DNA from 2 places in the Streptomyces sp. NBC_00461 genome. Region 1 is predicted to be linked to the other one. Evidence: riboswitches for the same ligand, from Rfam matches in the RefSeq annotation. Region 1 holds a riboswitch; the other holds the start of a gene.
The links. A riboswitch is a leader RNA that binds a small molecule or an ion and turns the genes downstream of it on or off. The one in region 1 is predicted to bind S-adenosylmethionine.
Positions count from the first base shown of each region.

Region 2: another riboswitch for S-adenosylmethionine. It lies ahead of OG870_RS12740 (aminotransferase class V-fold PLP-dependent enzyme); the one in region 1 lies ahead of thrC (threonine synthase).

Region 1 covers NZ_CP107902.1:4,526,453-4,537,125, reverse strand. Annotated here, with positions in the region: gene OG870_RS21155 (ABC transporter substrate-binding protein) at 1-614, shown strand, start outside; gene OG870_RS21150 (DUF3263 domain-containing protein) at 661-894, shown strand; gene otsB (trehalose-phosphatase) at 983-1,870, shown strand; gene OG870_RS21140 (alpha,alpha-trehalose-phosphate synthase (UDP-forming)) at 1,923-3,341, opposite strand; gene OG870_RS21135 (glucosyl-3-phosphoglycerate synthase) at 3,467-4,411, opposite strand; SAM riboswitch class I at 4,582-4,737, shown strand; gene thrC (threonine synthase) at 4,756-6,039, shown strand; gene OG870_RS21125 (MoaD/ThiS family protein) at 6,150-6,425, shown strand; gene OG870_RS21120 (cold-shock protein) at 6,879-7,085, shown strand; gene groL (chaperonin GroEL) at 7,470-9,092, shown strand; gene OG870_RS21110 (NADH:flavin oxidoreductase) at 9,311-10,426, shown strand; gene OG870_RS21105 (carboxylesterase/lipase family protein) at 10,631-10,673, shown strand, end outside.
Region 2 covers NZ_CP107902.1:2,667,138-2,677,810, reverse strand. Annotated here, with positions in the region: gene qcrC (cytochrome bc1 complex diheme cytochrome c subunit) at 1-235, shown strand, start outside; gene qcrA (cytochrome bc1 complex Rieske iron-sulfur subunit) at 232-1,287, shown strand; gene qcrB (cytochrome bc1 complex cytochrome b subunit) at 1,284-2,936, shown strand; gene trpD (anthranilate phosphoribosyltransferase) at 3,081-4,145, shown strand; SAM riboswitch class IV at 4,222-4,338, shown strand; gene OG870_RS12740 (aminotransferase class V-fold PLP-dependent enzyme) at 4,463-5,827, shown strand; gene OG870_RS12735 (Lrp/AsnC family transcriptional regulator) at 5,944-6,225, opposite strand; gene OG870_RS12730 (rhomboid family intramembrane serine protease) at 6,222-7,007, opposite strand; gene OG870_RS12725 (hypothetical protein) at 7,172-7,411, shown strand; gene OG870_RS12720 (NYN domain-containing protein) at 7,446-8,789, shown strand; gene OG870_RS12715 (C40 family peptidase) at 9,012-10,046, shown strand; gene OG870_RS12710 (C40 family peptidase) at 10,248-10,673, shown strand, end outside.

The DNA of each region.
Region 1 (10,673 bases):
GCACGTACGGCATCGACTCCCCGCAGAACGTCGACACCTTCACCTGGCTCAAGGACGACCTGGTCGACAAGGGCCTGACCGGTCCTGTCGCGCCCGGCAGGCTGAACCGCGCCGCCGCCTTCGCCGCCTTCGCGAAGGGGGACGTCGGCATGCTCAACGGCCACCCCTCGCTGATGCAGATCGCCGCGAAGCAGGGTGTGAAGTTCGGCATGGTGCCGATGCCCGGCCTGGACGGCCAGCACAAGACCGCGATGGGCGTCGCCGACTGGATGATGGCGTTCAAGAAGAACGGCCACGCGGAACAGGTCGGCAAGTTCCTCGACTTCGTCTACAGCGAGAAGAACGTGCTCGACTTCTCCCGCGAGTACGACCTGCTGCCGGCCACCGCGTCCGCCTCCGAGGCCATGAGCACGGACAAGCAGGACGCCGACCTCAAGCCGTTCCTGGACCAGCTGCCGCTGTCCGAGCTGTACCCGGTCGGCAACACCTCCTGGGCCGATGTCGCCGCGGCGGTCAAGAAGAACATAGGCCGGGCGGTCGCCCCCGGCGGCAACCCGGCCGCCACCCTCGCACAGCTCCAGGCGACGGCCTCCAGGGCGGAGAACGCGGACTAGCAGTGCCGCGCAGGCGTTGTCAGTGGCGGGGGCTACCGTGCGGGGCATGGACCAGGAGCAGTTGGGCGACCGCGAGCAGGCCATCCTCGCCCTCGAACGCCGGGGCTTTCCGGGCCCCGGCGCCAAGGAGCGCGCGATACGCGAGGAGCTGGGCCTGGCCCCCGTCCGCTACTACCAGCTGCTGAACGCCCTGCTGGACGACGAGCGGGCGCTCGCCCACGACCCGGTGACGGTGAACAGGCTGCGCAGGGTGCGGGAGACACGGCGAGCGGAGCGCTGACCACGCCGACAACGGCGACAGTGCTGCCGACTGCCGTGCTCCCGCGGAGCCATGGGTGAGCCCGGCCGTCCGCGGTTAAGGTCACCGTATGGGCACCCATACGGATACGGACTCGACGCACTCCATGGACCCCCTGCCGACGCCCGCCACACAGGCGGGCCGCGACGGACTGGCCGCGATCCTCGCGCACCCGGGGAAGACGGTGGTCGGCCTCGACTTCGACGGCACCCTCGCCCCGATCGTGCCGGACCCCGAGCAGGCCCGCGCCCATCCCGAGGCGGTGCCCGCGCTCGCCGCCCTCGCCCCGAAGATCGCCTCCGTGGCGGTCGTCACCGGCCGCCCGGCCGGTGTCGCCGTACGGCACGGCGGGTTCGCGGGCGTGGCGGGCCTGGAGCACCTGGTCGTCCTCGGCCACTACGGCGCCGAACGCTGGGACGCGGTGAGCGGCAACGTCAGCGCGCCCGCCCCCCACCCCGGCGTCGCCGCCGTCCGCGCCGAACTCCCTGGTTTCCTGGACCGTATCGGTGCGTGGCAGGGCACGTGGATCGAGGAGAAGGGCCGAGCCGTCGCGGTCCACACCCGCCGCGCCCGCGACCCCCAGGCCGCCTTCGAGGCCCTGCGCGCACCCCTCACCGACCTCGCCGGCCGCCACGGCCTGATCGTGGAGCCCGGCCGCCTGGTCCTGGAACTGCGCCCGCCGGGCATGGACAAGGGCGTGGCCCTGCTGGAGTACGTCCGCGAGATCGGCGCGTCGGCCGTCCTCTATGCCGGCGACGACCTCGGCGACCTCCCGGCCTTCGCGGCCGTCGACAAACTCCGCTCCGACGGCGTCCCCGGCCTGCTGGTGTGCAGCGGCAGCGACGAGGTGACGGAGCTGCGGGAGCGGGCGGATGTGGTGGTGGACGGCCCGGAGGGGGTCGTACGCCTGCTGCGAGCACTGGCGGACCGAATTTCCCTCAGCCCGTCCGGCGTTTGAGGACGAGGCCGTTCAGGCCGAGAGCGGGGGCCTGGGGCGGCAGCCCCAGACCTCAGCCCCGCAAAGCCTCCAGCTGATCAAGAAACCACTGGGCAGGCGGCAACGCCGTAGCCGCGGCAGCCAGCCGTTTCGTCCGCTCGGCCCGCTCAGCCGCCGGCAGGCACAACGCGGCGTGCAGGGCGTCCGCCGTGCCGATCACGTCGTACGGGTTCACCGTCAGCGCGTCCTCGGCCAGCTCCTCATGGGCCCCCGCCTCCCGTGACAGCACCAGCGTGCAGCCCTCGTCCGAGACGACCGGCACCTCCTTGGCGACCAGGTTCATGCCGTCGCGGACGGGGTTGACGAGGGCCACGTCCCCCAGCCGGTACGCGGCCAGGGAGCGCGCGAAGTCGTCCTTGACGTGCAGCACCACCGGGGTCCAACCGGGCGTGCCGTAGCGGGAGTTGATCTCGTCCGCGACGCGCTGCACTTCGGCCGTGTAGTCCCGGTAGACCGCCAGGTCCTGGCGGGAGGGGTACGCGAGGGCGACATGCACCACCCGCTCGCGCCACTCGGGACGGTCGTCGAGGAGGTGCCGGTACGCCAGCAGCCCGCGCACGATGTTCTTCGACAGTTCGGTGCGGTCGACCCGCACGATCGCCTTGCGGCCCGCACCGATCTGCGCCCGCAGCGCGGCCATCCGCTCGTCGACGTCCGGCTCGTGCGACCGCTGCCGCAGGAAGTCGGCGTCCGCGCCCAGCCCGTGCACCCCGATCCGCGTACCGCCGAGCCCGCCCACCGGCTCGGTGCACGCCGTGAACGCCTCCGCCCAGCGCCGGGTCAGGAAACCCAGCCGGTCGGCGCCCAGCATCCCGCGCAGAAGCTGCTCGGCGATGTCGTCCGGCAGCATCCGGAAGTAGTCCACCGGAGCCCACGGTGTGTGCGAGAAGTGCCCGATCCTGAGGTCAGGCCGCAGTCGGCGCAGCATCCCCGGCACCAGACACAGGTGGTAGTCCTGCACGAGGACCGCGGCCCCCTCGGCCGCCTCCTCGGCCAGTGCCTCGGCGAAGGCCCGGTTGTAGGTCTCGTAGGACGCCCACTGCCGACGGAACTCCGCGTCGAAGACCGGCTCCAGCGGGGTCTGGTACAGCATGTGGTGGACGAACCAGAGGACCGAGTTCGCGATGCCGTTGTACGCGTCGGCGTGCACGTCGGCCGGGACGGCGAGCATCCGCACGCCGGCCTCGCCCTCCCCGCGCCGTACCGCCTCCCGGTCGCCGTCGCTCAGCGCCGAGCACACCCACAGGGCACCCGCGTCCGGCCCGATCGCGGACAGACCGGAGACCAGCCCGCCGCCGCCGCGCTTGGCGAGCAGCGAGCCGTCCTCCCGCACTTCGTACGAGACCGGGCCGCGGTTGGACGCGACCAGCACCTGATGCCCCTGATGAGCAGCAGCGCCCTGTGTGGAAGCCGTGGAAGCCGTGGAAGCCATAGACCTCAACCTAGCCCGGCCCGGAAACGCTCAAACGTTTGGTAGCGGTTCGGGGCGGACCGTATACGCCCCGTGACGCGCATCCGCCAGGAGACCCCGTCAAGCGACCCCGTCAAGCGACTCCGTCAGGCGACTTTGCGTGACGCGTACTCGGCGATCTCCTGCATCGGCGGCCGCTCCTCCGTGTCCACGGAGTAGGTGCGCGGCTCGAAACCGTCCTCGCCCCGCTCGAACTGGGTCAACGACGGCCGGATCAGGTGACCGCGGGCCAGTCTCAGCTGCGCCGTGCGGTAGATCGCGGCGGACATCCGGCCGAGCGCCTGCCCGTCCTGGTGCCGGTGCTTGCGCACGCCGACGTCCACCTGGGCGAGCGCGTCGAGGCCCACCAGATGCAGGGCGTCGATCAGCATGCCCAGCTCGACGCCGTACCCGACGGGGAAGGGAAGCCGTTCCAGCAGGCTGCGGCGGGCCGCGTACTCGCCGCCGAGCGGCTGTACGAAGCCGGCCAGCTGCGGCCAGTGCATGTTCAGCAGCGGGCGCGCCATGAGTTCGGTGACCCGGCCGCCCTGGCCTGCCGCGCCTGAGAGCGGGCGGTCGTACATGCCCTTGACCAGGTCGATCCCGGGGTCGGTGAGCAGCGGGCCGACGATCCCGTGGACGAAGTCGGAGGAGAACTCCTTCAGGTCGGCGTCGATGAAGCAGACGATGTCCCCGCTCGTGACGAGCAGGGACCGCCACAGCACCTCGCCCTTGCCGGGGACGGCCGGAAGGCGGGGCAGGATGTCGTCGCGGTGCACGACCCTGGCCCCGGCCGCCGCGGCGACCTCGGAGGTGCGGTCGGTGGACCCGGAGTCGACGACCACGATCTCGTCGACGAGCGGGACCTGCTGCATGAGGTCGTGACGGATGACCGCGACGATGTCGCCGACCGTCTCCTCCTCGTTGAGCGCGGGCAGCACGACACTGACCGACTGGCCCGTGCGGTGTTTGGCGGCGAGAATCTGGTGCAGCGGGCGATCGGTGAGGGACCAGGAGCGGGTGCTCAGCCAGCGCTCGACTTCTTCCAGCACGTACGCGGCTCCTTTGCGTTCTCTCGGCGAGCGTGGATTCTGTGTGATCCATCTCGCGCATCGGACGGCTATCTCAACTGTCCTGGCCTTCGGTTACAGTCTTGAACAACGCTGATGACCATCGCATGTCGGGGGTCGTCCCGCGTTCAACGAGTTCAACAACTACATACCGCTCATCCAGAGGGGCAGAGGGATACGGCCCGATGAAGCCCCGGCAACCCTCCAGTCGGTTCTCGTAGATCGATATTGATCATTCCGCGAGGCTCCCGGCTAGGGAAGGTGCCAAATCCGTCTCACGGCGAGATGCGTCGTGGGGAAGATGAGGAGAAAGGGCCTCGCCTCACATGGCTGCGCAGACTGTTGCAAGCACCACGAACACCGTCGATCTGGGTCCCGCCGCGGCTCTCTCGTGCCGAGAGTGCGGTCACCGGGTACCCCTCGGTCCGGTCTTCGCCTGCGAGGAGTGTTTCGGCCCGCTGGAGATCGCGTACGACTTCTCGGCCTACGACACCGAGGAGCTCCGCAAGCAGATCGAGGCGGGTCCCGCGAACATCTGGCGCTATGCGCCGCTGCTGCCCGTCCCCGCGGACGTGGCGGACAAGCCGAACATCAACCCTGGCTGGACCAAGCTCGTCAAGGCCGACAACCTCGCGCGCGAGCTGGGCGTCGACGCCGGCAAGCTCTTCGTGAAGGACGACTCCGGCAACCCGACGCACTCCTTCAAGGACCGCGTCGTCGCCCAGGCCATCGAGGCCGCGCGCGCCTTCGGCTTCACCACCCTCTCCTGCTCCTCCACCGGCAACCTCGCCGGTGCGGTGGGTGCCGCCGCCGCCCGCGCCGGCTTCCGCTCCTGCGTCTTCATCCCGCACGACCTGGAGCAGGGCAAGGTCGTCATGGCCGCGGTCTACGGCGGCGAGCTCGTCGGCATCGAGGGCAACTACGACGACGTGAACCGCTTCTGCTCCGAGCTGATCGGCGACCCGGCCGGCGAGGGCTGGGGTTTCGTCAACGTCAACCTGCGGCCGTACTACGCCGAGGGCTCCAAGACCCTGGCGTACGAGATCTGCGAGCAGCTCGGCTGGCAGCTCCCGGACCAGCTGGTCGTCCCGATCGCCTCCGGCTCCCAACTCACGAAGATCGACAAGGGTCTGCAGGAACTGATCAAGCTCGGGCTCGTCGAGGACAAGCCGTACAAGATCTTCGGCGCGCAGGCCGAGGGCTGCTCGCCGGTGTCGGTCGCGTACAAGGCGGGCCACGACGTCGTACGGCCGCAGAAGCCGAACACCATCGCCAAGTCGCTGGCGATCGGCAACCCGGCGGACGGTCCGTATGTCCTCGACATCGCCCGTCGCACCGGTGGTGCGGTGGAGGACGTGAATGACGAGCAGGTCGTCGACGCGATTCGGCTGCTCGCCCAGACCGAGGGCATCTTCGCGGAGACCGCCGGCGGGGTGACTGTCGGCGTGACGAAGAAGCTGATCGAGAACGGTCTGCTGGATCCGACGCTGACGACGGTCGTCCTGAACACCGGTGACGGTCTCAAGACCCTCGACGCGGTGGCCGGCACGGGGCTGACGGCGACGATTCGCCCCAACCTGGAGTCGTTCCGCGACGCTGGGCTCGTGTAGTTGTCTTTAGTCTGCGGGTCGCTGGGGGCTGATCGCGCCCGCGCGGCGGTAGTCGCACATCAAGCACAGCCCCGCCCCCCGAGGGCGCGTACCTGACCGGAGGTTTGAACATGAGCGTTTCCGTCCGCATCCCCACCATCCTGCGCACCTACACCGGGGGCCAGGCCGAGGTCGCTGCTGAAGGGGCCAACCTCGGCGAGGTCATCGCCGACCTGGAGAAGAAGCACACGGGTATCGCCGCGCGCGTTCTCGACGACCAGGGCAAGCTGCGCCGCTTCGTCAATGTGTACGTGAACGACGACGACGTGCGCTTCGAGCAGGGGCTGGAGACGGCGACGCCGGATGGTGCGGGCGTCTCGATCATCCCGGCCGTCGCCGGAGGCTGACCCGAAACAGGTCGAACGACCCGATTATTACCGTCGGTAATGTCGGTCACCGAGAGTTCATCGAATTGCCCCCTCCGTGAGAGAAACGGAGGGGGCAATTCTGCATGGTTGAGCACGGTACAGTTGGGGAACCCGCTTGGCTCCGTATGCCGGATGCATATGAGTTCTCTCTTTTCAGGCTATGAGAAGCAGCCAAAGTGTGCGGGTTTTTTGCGTCTTATGCTCCTTTTGTGGGGTCCGACTTGCCCTGTATTCGGGCGAATTCTCGGTAAATTCCCGATCGGTCGTGCCCGGATTTCTCGTCCGATTGACCTGTTGCAGACGGCAGTTGGACAGATACATTCGGCCGCGGTCGACGCGTTCCGGCGCACGCCCCCAACCGTGGGGGGTGAGGTCTGACCCGGATCCGCGAAGTGTGGATCTGTGCAAGGGCCAGTAATAGGGGAGTTAGGCATGGCTCAGGGCACCGTCAAGTGGTTCAACGCGGAGAAGGGGTACGGCTTCATCGCGGTCGACGGTGGTGCGGATGTTTTCGTCCACTACAGTGCGATTCAGATGGACGGCTACCGCACCCTGGAAGAGGGTCAGCGGGTCGATTTCGAGATCTCGCAAGGCCAGAAGGGGCCGCAGGCGGACATGGTCCGGCTGGCGGCCGGCTGAAGCACGCGCCGGGTTACTGCAGCGACGTTCTTCTTTATTGATCGAAGGGCTCGCGCCTCAGGGTGCGGGCCCTTCGGCATGCCCGGGGTTCCCGCGCCGGGCCCCCGCGGCCACGTGTCCGATCCCCGGGAGGCGCTTGCGCCCGCCCGTCGCCCGACCGTCACCCCTCAAACGAGCCTGCTTCGCGGGCGCACCTTGCACTCGGGAGGGGCGAGTGCTAATCATTGGCGTTAGCACTCTGAAGGTGAGAGTGACAACGAAGGACCGGGTCGGTGAGGCCCGCAGGCCGGGTGGGGCAAGGAACCACAAGGTGTGCGAGCCGTCCGTCGCGGGCGCGGGCGCGGTCCGAAGGAATCACCCCCAGTCCTGGAGGGACCACTTCACATGGCCAAGATCATCGCGTTCGACGAGGAGGCGCGGCGCGGCCTCGAGCGCGGCATGAACCAGCTCGCGGACGCCGTCAAGGTGACGCTCGGCCCCAAGGGCCGCAACGTCGTCCTCGAGAAGAAGTGGGGCGCCCCCACGATCACCAACGATGGTGTCTCCATCGCCAAGGAGATCGAGCTCGAGGACCCGTACGAGAAGATCGGCGCCGAGCTGGTCAAGGAAGTCGCCAAGAAGACGGACGACGTCGCCGGTGACGGTACGACCACCGCGACCGTTCTCGCCCAGGCCCTCGTCAAGGAAGGCCTGCGCAACGTAGCCGCCGGCGCCAACCCGATGGCCCTCAAGCGCGGTATCGAGAAGGCCGTCGAGGCCGTCTCCGGTGCCCTCCTTGAGCAGGCCAAGGACGTGGAGACCAAGGAGCAGATCGCTTCGACGGCCTCCATCTCCGCCGCCGACACCCAGATCGGCGAGCTCATCGCCGAGGCCATGGACAAGGTCGGCAAGGAAGGCGTCATCACCGTCGAGGAGTCCCAGACCTTCGGTCTGGAGCTGGAGCTCACCGAGGGTATGCGCTTCGACAAGGGCTACATCTCGGCGTACTTCGCCACCGACATGGAGCGGATGGAGGCGTCGCTCGACGACCCGTACATCCTCATCGCCAACTCCAAGATCGGCTCCGTCAAGGACCTGCTCCCGCTCCTGGAGAAGGTCATGCAGTCGGGCAAGCCGCTGCTGATCATCGCCGAGGACGTCGAGGGCGAGGCCCTGTCGACCCTGGTCGTCAACAAGATCCGCGGCACCTTCAAGTCCGTCGCCGTCAAGGCCCCGGGCTTCGGCGACCGCCGCAAGGCGATGCTGAACGACATCGCCATCCTCACCGGCGGCGAGGTCATCTCCGAGGAGGTCGGTCTCAAGCTCGAGAACACCTCCCTCGACCTGCTGGGCCGCGCCCGCAAGGTGGTCATCACCAAGGACGAGACGACCATCGTCGACGGCGCCGGCTCCACGGAGCAGGTGCAGGGCCGGGTCAACCAGATCCGTGCCGAGATCGAGAACAGCGACTCGGACTACGACCGCGAGAAGCTGCAGGAGCGCCTGGCGAAGCTCGCCGGCGGTGTCGCGGTCATCAAGGCCGGCGCTGCCACCGAGGTGGAGCTCAAGGAGCGCAAGCACCGCATCGAGGACGCCGTCCGCAACGCCAAGGCCGCCGTCGAGGAGGGCATCGTCGCCGGTGGTGGCGTCGCGCTCATCCAGGCGTCCAGCGTCTTCGAGAAGCTGGACCTCGAAGGTGACGAGGCGACCGGCGCCAACGCCGTGCGCATCGCGCTTGAGGCCCCGCTGAAGCAGATCGCCGTCAACGCCGGCCTCGAAGGCGGTGTCGTGGTGGAGAAGGTGCGCAACCTGACCCCGGGCCACGGCCTGAACGCCGCGACCGGCGAGTACGTCGACCTGGTCAAGGAAGGCATCATCGACCCGGCGAAGGTCACGCGCTCTGCCCTGCAGAACGCCGCCTCCATCGCCGCGCTCTTCCTCACCACCGAGGCCGTCATCGCCGACAAGCCGGAGAAGGCCGCCGCGCCTGCCGGTGGTGGCATGCCGGGCGGTGACATGGACTTCTGATCCTCCCGAGGATCACGAGTTCATCGCCGTACGCATCTGCGGTACGCATCTGCCGTACGCGTCTGTACGACACCGAGGGCGGCACTCCCTGTTCCGACAGGGGGTGCCGCCCTCGGGCGTGTCCGGGGTCACAGGGCGGCAGGAAATGCGGTGGCGCATGGGGCGGTTGACGCCTGGGAAGTGTCGATGCGCATGCACATACTGAGGAGTATCCCCACGTGACTGCCACCCCCTCACGCGCCGCCGAGATCCTCTCCCGGCCCACCACGATCAACGGCCTGACCGTCCCGAACCGCGTTGTGATGGCGCCGATGACGCGCATGTTCTCCCCGGGTGGCATCCCCGGCGAGGACGTGGCGTCGTACTACTCCCGTCGTGCCGCCGCCGGTGTCGGTCTGATCGTCACCGAGGGCACGTACGTCGGCCACGACTCGGCCGGGCAGAGCGACAGCGTCCCGCGCTTCCACGGCGAGGAGCAGCTGTCGGGCTGGGCGAAGGTGGCCGAGGCGGTGCACGCGGCGGGCGGCGCGATCGTGCCGCAGCTGTGGCACATCGGCACGGTCCGCAACCAGGGCGAGGCCCCCTACCCGGACGCCCCCTCGCACGGCCCCTCCGGCCTGCGCGTCACCGGCGCCGAGGGCGCGACCCCCATGACCCAGGCCGACATCGACGCCGTCATCGGCGCGTTCGCCGAGTCTGCGGCCGCCGCCGAGCGCATCGGCTTCGACGGTGTGGAGATCCACGGCGCCCACGGCTACCTCCTCGACCAGTTCCTGTGGGCCGGCACGAACCGTCGTACGGACGCGTACGGGGGTGACCTCGTCGCCCGTACGACGTTCGCCGCCGAGATCGTGGCGGCGGTCCGGGAGGCGGTCTCGCCCGAATTCCCGATCCTCTTCCGTTACTCCCAGTGGAAGCAGGAGGCGTACGACGCTCGTCTCGCCGAGACGCCGGAGGAGCTGGAGGCCATCCTCACGCCGCTGGCCGCCGCGGGTGTCGACGCGTTCCACGCGTCCACTCGTCGTTACTGGCTGCCCGAGTTCGAGGGCTCGGACCTCAACCTGGCCGGCTGGACGAAGAAGCTGACGGGCAAGACCGCGATCACCGTCGGCTCGGTGGGGCTCGACGGGGACTTCATCCGGGGCTTCGCGGGTGAGGGTTCGCCGGTCCGGGGGATCGACGACCTTCTGGACGGGCTGGAGCGTGAGGAGTACGACCTCGTTGCCGTGGGGCGGGCGCTGCTTCAGGATCCGGAGTGGGCGGCGAAGGTTCTTGGGGGGCGGGGGGAGGAGCTTCGTCCGTACGACGCGGCTGCGCTGCGCTCGCTGAGCTGAGTTCGGGTGCGGGTGGGTCTGGGTGCGCGTCCCTGGGGGCTGCGCCCCCAGACCCCCCTCGGCCTTCGGCCTCGTCCTCAAACGCCGGACGGGCTGGAGAGATCGTCCTCAAACGCCGGACGGGCTGAAAAGGACGTCCTCAAACGCCGGACGGGCTGAAAGGATCGCCCGTCGGGCCGGCGAGAGCAGCAGAGGAGATCGTTGATGACGACAGGCGTGCGCACCGTTCGTACCGTGGCCGGTTTGG
Region 2 (10,673 bases), 1.9 Mb from region 1:
CCCGCAGAACATGCCGTCGTTCCCCGACACCACGCTGTCGGAGCAGAACAAGAAGGACATCATCGCGTACCTGAACGCGGTCAACGGTGACGACACCGAGAGCCCCGGCGGTCTTGAGCTGGGCGGTCTCGGCCCGGTCTCCGAGGGCCTGTTCGCCTGGATCTTCGGACTCGGCGCGCTGATCGCGGTCGCCGTCTGGGTCGCCGCTCGGACCGCAAAGGCCAAGAAGTCATGAGTAGCCAAGACATTCCAGAAGAGAACCTGCCCGCAGAGCAGGACGCGCACGGCACCGTGAGCATCGCGGACGAGAAGAACCCGTTCGCGGACCCCGGTCTGCCGCCCCACGAGCACCGTGTCCAGGACATCGACGAGCGGGCCGCCAAGCGGTCCGAGCGTGTGGTGGCCATGCTGTTCACGGTCTCCATGCTCGCCACGGTGGGCTTCATCGCCTCGTACGTGGCGATCCCGCACGACAAGGCGATCTACGTCTTCCCGATCGGTCACATCAACGCGCTGAACTTCGCGCTGGGCCTGACCCTGGGCCTCGCGCTGTTCGCCATCGGCGCCGGCGCGGTCCACTGGGCCCGCACCCTGATGTCCGACGAGGAGGTCGCCGACGAGCGTCACCCGATCGAGGCCTCGCCCGAGGTCAAGGCCAAGGTGATGGACGACTTCCGGCAAGGTGCCAAGGAGTCCGCGCTCGGTCGTCGCAAGCTGATCCGCAACACGATGTTCGGTGCTCTGGCCCTGTTCCCGCTCTCCGGCGTCATGCTGCTGCGCGACCTCGGCCCGCTGCCGGGTACGAAGCTCCGCCACACGCTGTGGTCCAAGGGCAAGCTGCTCGTCAACATGAACACGAACGAGCCGCTGCGTGCCTCGGACGTCGCGGTCGGCTCGCTCACCTTCGCCAAGCCCGAGGGCCTGGAGGAGCACGACGAGAACTTCCAGACCGAGATCGCCAAGGCGGCCCTGATGATCGTCCGGATCCAGCCGGACAACATCAAGGACAAGCGCGAGCTCGAGTGGTCGCACGAGGGCATCGTCGCGTACTCGAAGATCTGCACCCACGTCGGCTGCCCGATCTCGCTGTACGAGCAGCAGACGCACCACGTGCTGTGCCCCTGCCACCAGTCCACCTTCGACCTCTCCGACGGTGCCCGGGTGATCTTCGGCCCCGCCGGTCACGCCCTGCCGCAGCTGCGCATCGGCGTGAACGACCAGGGTTACCTCGAGGCGCTCGGCGACTTCGAAGAGCCCGTCGGTCCTGCATTCTGGGAGCGCGGATGAGCAGCAACGAGACCAACGGGACCCCCGGGAACAACGCGGGGCGGCGCGGCGACGCGCCCGCCGGCGAGCGCGTCGCCGACTGGGCCGACGGCCGTCTGGGGATCTACTCCCTGGCCAAGTCCAACATGCGCAAGATCTTCCCCGACCACTGGTCGTTCATGCTGGGCGAGGTCTGCCTCTACAGCTTCATCATCATCATCCTCACGGGTGTGTACCTGACGTTGTTCTTCCACCCGTCGATGAACGAGGTGGAGTACCACGGCAGCTACATCCCGCTGCAGGGCCAGATGATGTCCGAGGCGTTCAACTCGACCATGCACATCTCCTTCGATGTGCGCGGTGGTCTGCTGATCCGGCAGATCCACCACTGGGCCGCGCTGATCTTCCTCGCGGGCATGTTCGTGCACATGATGCGTGTGTTCTTCACGGGCGCGTTCCGCAAGCCGCGTGAGGTCAACTGGCTGTTCGGCTTCCTGCTGCTCGTCCTCGGCATGTTCACCGGCTTCACCGGCTACTCGCTCCCGGACGACCTGCTCTCCGGCACCGGTGTCCGCTTCATGGAGGGCGCGGTCCTGTCCGTGCCGATCGTCGGCACGTACCTGTCGATGTTCCTCTTCGGCGGCGAGTTCCCGGGCGGCGACTTCGTGGCCCGCTTCTACTCGGTCCACATCCTGCTGCTGCCGGGCATCATGCTCGGTCTGCTGGTCGGCCACCTGATCCTGGTCTTCTACCACAAGCACACGCAGTTCGCGGGCGCCGGACGTACGAACAACAACGTCGTGGGCATGCCGCTGCTGCCGGTGTACATGGCCAAGGCCGGAGGGTTCTTCTTCCTGGTCTTCGGTGTCATCGCGGCCATCGCGGCGATCGCCTCGATCAACCCGATCTGGTCCATGGGCCCCTACCGGCCGGACATGGTCTCCACGGGCGCCCAGCCCGACTGGTACATGGGCTTCTCCGAGGGCCTGATCCGTGTCATGCCGGGCTGGGAGATCAACCTCTGGGGCCACACGCTCGTCCTGGGCGTGTTCATCCCGCTGGTGATCTTCCCGCTGGTCCTGGTCTCGATCGCGGTCTACCCGTTCATCGAGTCCTGGGTCACCGGCGACAAGCGCGAGCACCACATCCTGGACCGTCCGCGCAACGCCCCGACGCGTACCGCGTTCGGTGCCGCGTGGATCTCCTGGTACTTCGTGCTGATGATCGGTGGCGGCAACGACCTGTGGGCCACGCACTTCCACCTGTCGATCAACTCGATCACCTGGTTCGTGCGCGTCGGCTTCTTCGTCGTGCCGGTCCTCGTGTTCATCGCCACCAAGCGGGTCTGCCTCGGCCTCCAGCGCCGGGACAAGGACAAGGTGCTGCACGGCCGCGAGTCGGGCATCATCAAGCGCCTGCCGCACGGTGAGTTCATCGAGGTCCACGAGCCGCTCAGCCAGGACGCGCTGCACACCCTCACGGCGCACGAGCAGTACAAGCCGGCCAAGATCGGCCCGACGACCGACGACAACGGCGTCGAGCGCAAGGTGAAGGGCTCCGAGAAGCTCCGCGCCAAGCTCAGCGAGGCGTACTTCGGCGAGGAGTCCCAGATTCCGAAGCCGACCGTCGAGGAGTACAAGGAGATCACGAGCGGCCACGGCCACCACTGATCGCTGCGGCGTCGCCACGCCACAGCAAAGGGCCCCGTCCGGTGTTCGGACGGGGCCCTTTGTCATGCCTTCCGGCTGGATAGGGTGGGGGTCGCGGACTCTGCTACGAGTTCACACTCTTCTACGACACCCAGGAGCGGCCTTATGAGCGCTGTGACCCCCGCTGGAGGCGACACCGCGGCGGGCCGTTCCTGGCCCGAGGTACTGAACGCCCTGCTGTACGGCCGCGACCAGAGCGCCGACGCGACGGCCTGGGCGATGGACCAGATCATGCGGGGTGAGGCGACGGACGCCCAGATCGCGGGCTTCGTCGTCGCCCTGCGCGCCAAGGGCGAGACCGTCGAGGAGATCACCGGCGTGGTCCGGGCGATGTACGAGCACGCCAAGGTGATCGAGGTGTCGGGCCGCACGGTCGACATCGTCGGCACGGGCGGCGACGGCGCCAAGACGGTGAACATCTCCACGATGTCGGCGCTCGTGGTGGCCGGCGCCGGCGCGAAGGTCGTCAAGCACGGCAATCGCGCGGCCTCGTCGGCGTCCGGTGCCTCGGACGTCCTGGAGAAGCTGGGCGTCAACCTCGACCTCACGCCCGCGCGGGTGGCGGAGGTGGCCGAGGAGGCGGGCATCACGTTCTGCTTCGCGGTGAAGTTCCACCCGGCGCTGCGTCATGTCGCCGCCGCCCGCGGCCAGTTGGGCATCCGGACGGTGTTCAACGCGCTGGGCCCGCTGACCAACCCGGCGAAGGTCAAGGCCCAGGCGGTCGGCGTCGCCGACCCCCGGCTGGCGCCGATGATCGCGGGCGTCCTGGCCGAGCGCGGCAACTCCTCGCTCGTCTTCCGCGGCGACGACGGCCTCGACGAACTGACCACGACGGCCACCTCCCACGTCTGGATCGTCCGGGACGGCAAGGTCACCGAGGAGTCCTTCGACCCCCGTGATGTCGGCCTCGAACTGGTGCCGGTGCAGGCCCTGCGCGGCGCCGACCCGTCGTTCAACGCGGAGGTCGCCCGCAGGCTCCTGGACGGTGAGACGGGCCCGGTCCGCGACGCCGTTCTGCTGAACTCGGCGGCGGCGCTCGTGGCGCTCGATCCGGGCTCCGGGACGCTCGCCGAGCAGCTGCGGGCCGGGATGGACAGGGCGGCGGACTCGATCGACTCGGGCGCGGCCAAGCGGACGCTGGAGCGCTGGGTGGCGGCCAGCAACCGCTGAGGTGTCACGCGGGGCGCAGTCCAGAATCCGGACTGCGCCTTGCGCACCGAAGATCGTATGGCAGGATGTCGTACCAGGTCATGAGTGACAGTCATGAGGCCCCGGCCGACTGTCCGGCAACCCTCCGTCCGTGGCGGGGTGCCCCGGGTGAAGACCAGGCCGTGCACAACAAGGTGTGCGGCAAGCGCGGACCCCTCCCACCGCCAGGGGTCCTGGTCGTCGAGGAGTCTTCTGTGAGCAAGCGAATGCGATAGGGCGTAGTGCCCTGCCTCCGCGTACCCCTTTTCACTTTTCCTTGCCTCTCACGGGAGTTCCCCATGTCTGTCTCCTCCGCTGCCATCGCCCAGACCATTTGTGCCCCGCTGCCCGTTCTGGGCCGGGATGTCACCGTCCCGCTCGTGACGGGCGGCGAGGTCACCTACGCCGCGCTCGACTACGCGGCCAGCGCCCCCGCCCTCCAGCGGGTCTGGGACGACGTGGCGGCCTACGCCCCGTACTACGGCAGCGTCCACCGCGGCGCCGGATACCTCTCCCAGCTGTCGACCGACCTGTTCGAGAACGCCCGCAGGACGGTCGCGGAGTTCCTCGACTGCCGTCCCGACGACCAGCTGGTCTTCACCCGCTCCACGACGGACTCGCTCAACCTCCTCGCCGCCGCGCTCCCCGCCGACTGCCAGGTCTTCGTCTTCGAGACCGAGCACCACGCCAGCCTGCTCCCGTGGCAGGACGCCCGGGTCACCTACCTCGACGCCCCGCGCACCCCGCGGCAGGCCGTCGAGACCCTGGAGCGTGCCCTCGCCGACCGTGACCCGTACGGCCCGGCACTGGTCTGCGTGACCGGCGCCTCGAACGTCACCGGCGAGCTGTGGCCGGTGCGCGAGCTGGCGGCGGCCGCGCACGCCCACGGTGCCCGCATCGTCCTGGACGCGGCCCAGCTCGCCCCCCACCACCCGGTCTCCGTGCGGGACCTCGACGTCGACTGGGTCGCCTTCTCCGGCCACAAGCTGTACGCGCCCTTCGGCTCCGGCGTGCTGGCCGGCCGCGCCGACTGGCTCCGGGCCGCCGACCCCTACCTCGCGGGCGGCGGCGCCAGCCGCAGGGTCACGCGGCGCGAGGACGGGGGAGTGGACGTGGAGTGGCACGAAAGCGCCGCCCGCCACGAGGCCGGCTCCCCGAACGTGATCGGCGTCCACTCCATCGCGTCGGCCTGCAAGGCCCTCACCGAGGCCGGCTTCGACACGCTGGTCGCCCGCGAGCAGCACCTGATCGAGACGGTGAAGGCGGGCCTCGCCGAGGTCCCGGAGGTCCGGATCCTCTCCCTCTTCGGCGACGACGCGCCCCGGGTCGGCGTGATCTCCTTCGTCGTCGAGGGCTGGAACAGCTCGCACTTCGCCGCCGCGCTCTCCGCCGAGTACGGCATCGGCGTCCGCGACGGCCTCTTCTGCGCCCACCCGCTGGTCCGCACCCTGCTGGGCAGCGACCCGCAGACCCAGGGCGAGTGCGGCGCCCCCGAGGCGGCCCCGGGTGAGAAGTCCCTCAACGCGATCCGCGTGAGCTTCGGGGCAGGAACGCCGGACGAGCACGTCGAGCGCTTCGTCAGCGCCGTCAGGGAACTGGTGACGGACGGCGCGAAGTGGACGTACAGGACAGAGGACGGCCGCTGCGTACCCGCGGTGAGCTGACCGCCCCAAAGGGGCGCGGGGCTGTGACATTGTGCGGCTCCGCCGCGTGGGCGCGACCAGCCACGACGGACCAGCAGTCGCACGCGTGGCGTGCCCCGCAGACGACTAGGCGTCGATCACGAGTCCAACCCGATGGCGAAAGCAGCCTCCAGGTCATGCTGCGAGTACGTCCGGAACGCAACGTGTGTGTCCGTCGCCTCGACACCGGGGATCTTGCTGATGCTGCCGGGGATCACTTCAGCAAGGTCCTCGTGCTGCTTCACCCGCACCATGGCAATGAGGTCATACGTACCGGTGACCGAGAAGACCTCGCTCACCGACTCCAGCGCCGCGATCGACTCCGCGATCTCGGGGATCCGGTCCACGCTGGTCTTGATGAGGACGATCGCGGTGATCACGGCTGGTTCTCTCCCTCGGGGGTCGGAGCTGGGGCGGACTTCACTGTAGTCGCCCGGCCGTCTCCCACCACCGCCCTTCCGAGGCCGCCCTTCGGGCCCTCGCCGCGTCCGAAGCGGACCCAGGCGAGGACGAAGCCCAGGCCGAAGCCCACCAGGTGGGCCAGATAGGCCACCCCCGGGCCCGCGGGCGCCCGGCCGGCCGCCAGCCACTGCAGGGCCGCCCAGAAGGGCAGCACAACCCAGGCGGGGAAGCGCACGGGGAGGAAGAAGAGGAACGGGAGCAGGCTGGTGACCCGGGCCCCGGGGAACAGATACAGAAACGCGCCCAGGACCGCCGAGATCGCCCCGGACGCACCGACCAGGGACTGCTCGGACGTGGCGTTGGCGGCCGCGTATCCCAGTAGGGCGAGGTAGCCGCAGCAGACGTAGAACACGGTGAACCGCAGTGGGCCCAGGCGTTGCTCCGTCATCACGCCGAAGACGTAGAGGAACAGCATGTTGCCCAGCAGGTGCACCCAGCTGCCGTGGACGAACAGGGCCGTGGCGGGGGTCAGGACGGCCCTCGGGGAGCCCTGGAACAGCTCGGCCGGGACCACACCCCAGCGGTGGAAGTAGGCGCGCTGGGCGGCGACGAGCGCGTCGCCGGAGCCGTAGGCCGGGTTCAGGCCCGCGGCCGGACCGGTCACGAAGGCCAGGAAGCACAGCGTGATCAGCGCATATGTCACAGGCGCCGCAGGGCGCCGGATCACTCTGCTGACGGTCGGGCTCCAGTTGCTGATCATGGACACAGAGCATGACGTAACGGGACGCAGCAGCACAGAGCGCCTCGCCGCCCTGGACAGGCGGGCGGCGAGTCCTCGCCAGGCCGTAGGGTTACGAGCCATACGCCCAGGGAATCCGGGGTGTCACTGACAATGGAAGCCTAGAAGGAAAGAGCACAGGCACGATGACGGTTCCCCTGCCGACCGCCTCCACGCGGTGGCGCTGCACCTTCTGCGGCAACCTCACGCGCTTCGACGTGACCCGCTCGTCCAAGGTCGTCGAGTACGTCCACCTCGATCTGGCGGGCGACCCGAAGGTCGAGGAGCGCGAGGTGGTCAGTGAGACCATCGAGTCGGTGCGCTGCCGGTGGTGCAACGCGGTGGATCAGGTGGAACTCGTGGACAGGCCGGGCGCCGACTCCTGAGCGGAGCGGCCCCACAGGTATTGGGGTGTGACGGATGGCGGAGACCACAGGCGGGGGGCCGGGCGACGGCACCGCCGAGGTGCTTGACCGTCCGCTGCCCGACGGAGTGCGCCGCAGGGTCGTCCAGATCGTCTCGGACGGGTTCGGCGGGCTGACCGTCGGCGAACTGCCCGCACAGCTCAGGCAGTACGCCCGCTTCGCGCCGAACCGGCGGGCCAAGTTCGCCGGCAACGCGATGGCGGCCGCACTGGAGACCGATCCGCTGTTCCGGCAGCGCATCGGGGAGAAGCTGAGAGAGGCCCAGCCGGAAATCACCGGCGCTCTCGACTCCGGCTCGCCGCCCCCGGCCGCGGATCCGCTCGATGTGGCGGCCGCGGCCTATGTTCTGCGGCCCACCGGTTGGGTCAAGCTCGTCACCGCGGCCGGCGAGGAGGCCCAGCGGGCCGATGCCGAGCGCGCCGACGAGGAGAGCCGGGCCGAGCTGGAGCGGCTGCGCGAGGAGCTCGACCGCGCCCGGGAGCAGACCCGGGCCGACACCGAGCGGCTGCGGGCCGAGCTGGAGGCCACCAAGAAGGAGGCCGACTCGCTGCACCGGAAGCTGCGTGCCGCCCACAGCGACGTCAAGCGGCGCGAGGCCGCCCTGCGCAAGACACAGGGCGAGATGGAGGCCGCACGCGCCGAGGGGCAGGCACAGCTGTCCGCCGCCGAGAGCGAGACCCGGCGCCTGAAGTCGCGGCTCGGGGAGGCGGAGGCGGCCCTGGAGGCCACGCGCAAAGCAGCGCGCGAGGGGCGCAGCGTCGAGGACATGCGCGTACGACTGCTTCTGGACACCGTGCTGGACGCGGCCCAGGGGCTGCGCCGGGAGCTGGCGTTGCCACCCGTGTCCGTCCGGCCGGCCGAGACCGTCGATGCGGTCGAACCGGGACGAATGACACCGAAGGACATCGCCGCGCGGGCACTGTCCGAAAACGACCCCGCGATCCTGGACCAGCTGCTCGCGCTGCCGCAGGCGCACCTGGTCGTCGACGGCTACAACGTCACCAAGACCGGCTATCCCCAAATGCCCCTGGAAAAGCAGCGGTTGAGGCTCCTGGGGCAGCTCTCGCAGCTCGCCGCGCAGAGCGGCGCCGAGGTCACCTGCGTCTTCGACGGGGCCGAGCTGGCCGCTCCCGTGCTGCTCGCGCCGCCGCGCGGGGTCCGGGTGCTGTTCTCCAAACCCGGCGTGACCGCCGACGAGTTGATCCGCCAGCTGGTGCGCGCCGAGCCGCCCGGCCGGCCCGTCATCGTGGCTTCCACCGACCGCGAGGTGGCCGACGGAGTGGCTCGTGCGGGGGCGCGTCCGGTCGCCTCGGCGATGCTCCTGAAGCGGCTGACCTGAGCGCATGTCCCGAAGGTCGAACTTCTAGGTTTAATGACCGAATTGGCGGGATCGTCACGCAACGTAGCGTCAACCGCGCATCACTGCATGTGCGTTGTGTGCAAAGAATGCATTGCGTGACGGGATTTTTTTGTGTGAGGATTTGATCTGATCACAGGATGGTCACTAGGGTCGGGCCGAACCTCCGAACGGGTGATCACTCTCAAGAAGGAGCCCGCGTCCGTGGCGTCCCACCGTCGACCCAAGCAGCCGAGCCGCACTCGCGTGACCGTGCTCACCACCGCAGCTGCTGCCGCCGTTGCTTTCAGCGCCCAGGCCGCCAACGCCGCGCCGAGTGAGAAGCCCTCCAAGGACGAGGTCAAGGCGAAGGTCGACGCTCTCTACGAGCAGGCCGAGCAGGCCACCGAGAAGCTCAACGGCGCCAAGGAGAAGCAGGAGAAGCTCCAGAAGGAGATCTCCACCATCCAGGACAACGTGGCCCGCGGCCAGGACGACCTCAACGAGCTGCGCGACTCGATAGGGCTGGCAGCGGCCGCCCAGTACCGCACGGGCAGCATCGACTCCTCGCTCCAGCTCTTCCTGTCGTCGAACCCGGACGACTACCTGGACAAGGCCTCCACCGCCGACCAGCTCAGCGCCCAGCAGGTCGAGGCGCTGAAGAAGATCCAGGAGAAGCAGCGCGAACTCGCGCAGGAGCGCTCCGAGGCCTCCGACAAGCTCAAGGACCTCGCCTCCACCCGCACCGAGCTGGCCAAGAAGAAGAAGCAGGTCCAGGGCAAGCTCGCCGAGGCGCAGAAGCTGCTCAACACCCTGACGGCCTCGGAGCGGGCGGCGCTCGCCGCCGCGGACAGCCGCGCCAGCCGCTCCTCCGCGGAGCGTGTGGACCTCGGCGACGCGCCCGCCGCCTCCGGCCGCGCGGCCGCCGCCTTCTCGGCCGCCCAGAGCCAGCTCGGCAAGCCGTACGTCTACGGCGCCACCGGCACCGCCTCCTACGACTGCTCGGGCCTCACCTCCTGGGCCTACGCCCAGGCCGGTGTCTCCATCCCGCGCACCTCGCAGGCCCAGGCCAACGCGGGCACGCGGATCTACAGCGAGAGCCAGCTCAAGGTCGGCGACCTCGTCATCTTCTACGGCGACCAGCACCACGTCGGTCTCTACGCGGGCAACGGCCAGGTGATCCACGCCCCGCGTACCGGCACCGTCGTGCGCTACGAGTCGATCGGCAACATGCCGTTCCAGTTCGGCGTCCGGATCTGACCGTGCCGCCCGAACGGGCGAATTGCGCGACCCCACGCTGACCCCACGCCCCGCCGATGACCTGCGTCAGAGGCGGGGCGTCACGTTGTGTGGCCATGGAGGTCTTTGGCCGTCGGCCCGCCGCGGGGCTACTGTCTGCCGCGTTTCCCTGCTGAGGCGGGGAGGCAGTCCTTGTCGCCAGCGGAAGGAGTGCGGCTTCCCGTGGGGTCTCATCGCCGTCTTGCACCGACGTCCGGGTTCAACCGGGGGGCCGGGGCCGCCCTGTGTGTGCTGTCCGCCGCGGCCTCCGCCCTCGGCGCCGTGCCGGCGACCGCCGCTCCGCACGACACGACCAGGGCCGAGGTGGACCGCCTCTACGAGGATGCCGAGAAGGCGACCGAGGCCTACAACAAGGCCGACGAGACCGCCGACACGCTGCGCAGGCAGGTTAACGACGCGCAGGACCGCATCGCCCGGCAGCAGCAGCGCATCAACACCATGCGGGAGTCGCTCGGTTCGCTGGCCGGCGCCCAGTACCGCTCCGGCGGCCTCGCCCCGGCCCTCGCCCTGCTGTTCTCCGACGACCCGGCCGACTACCTCGACAAGGCCTCCGTCCTCGACCGCATCACCGCCCATGAGGCAGGTGAA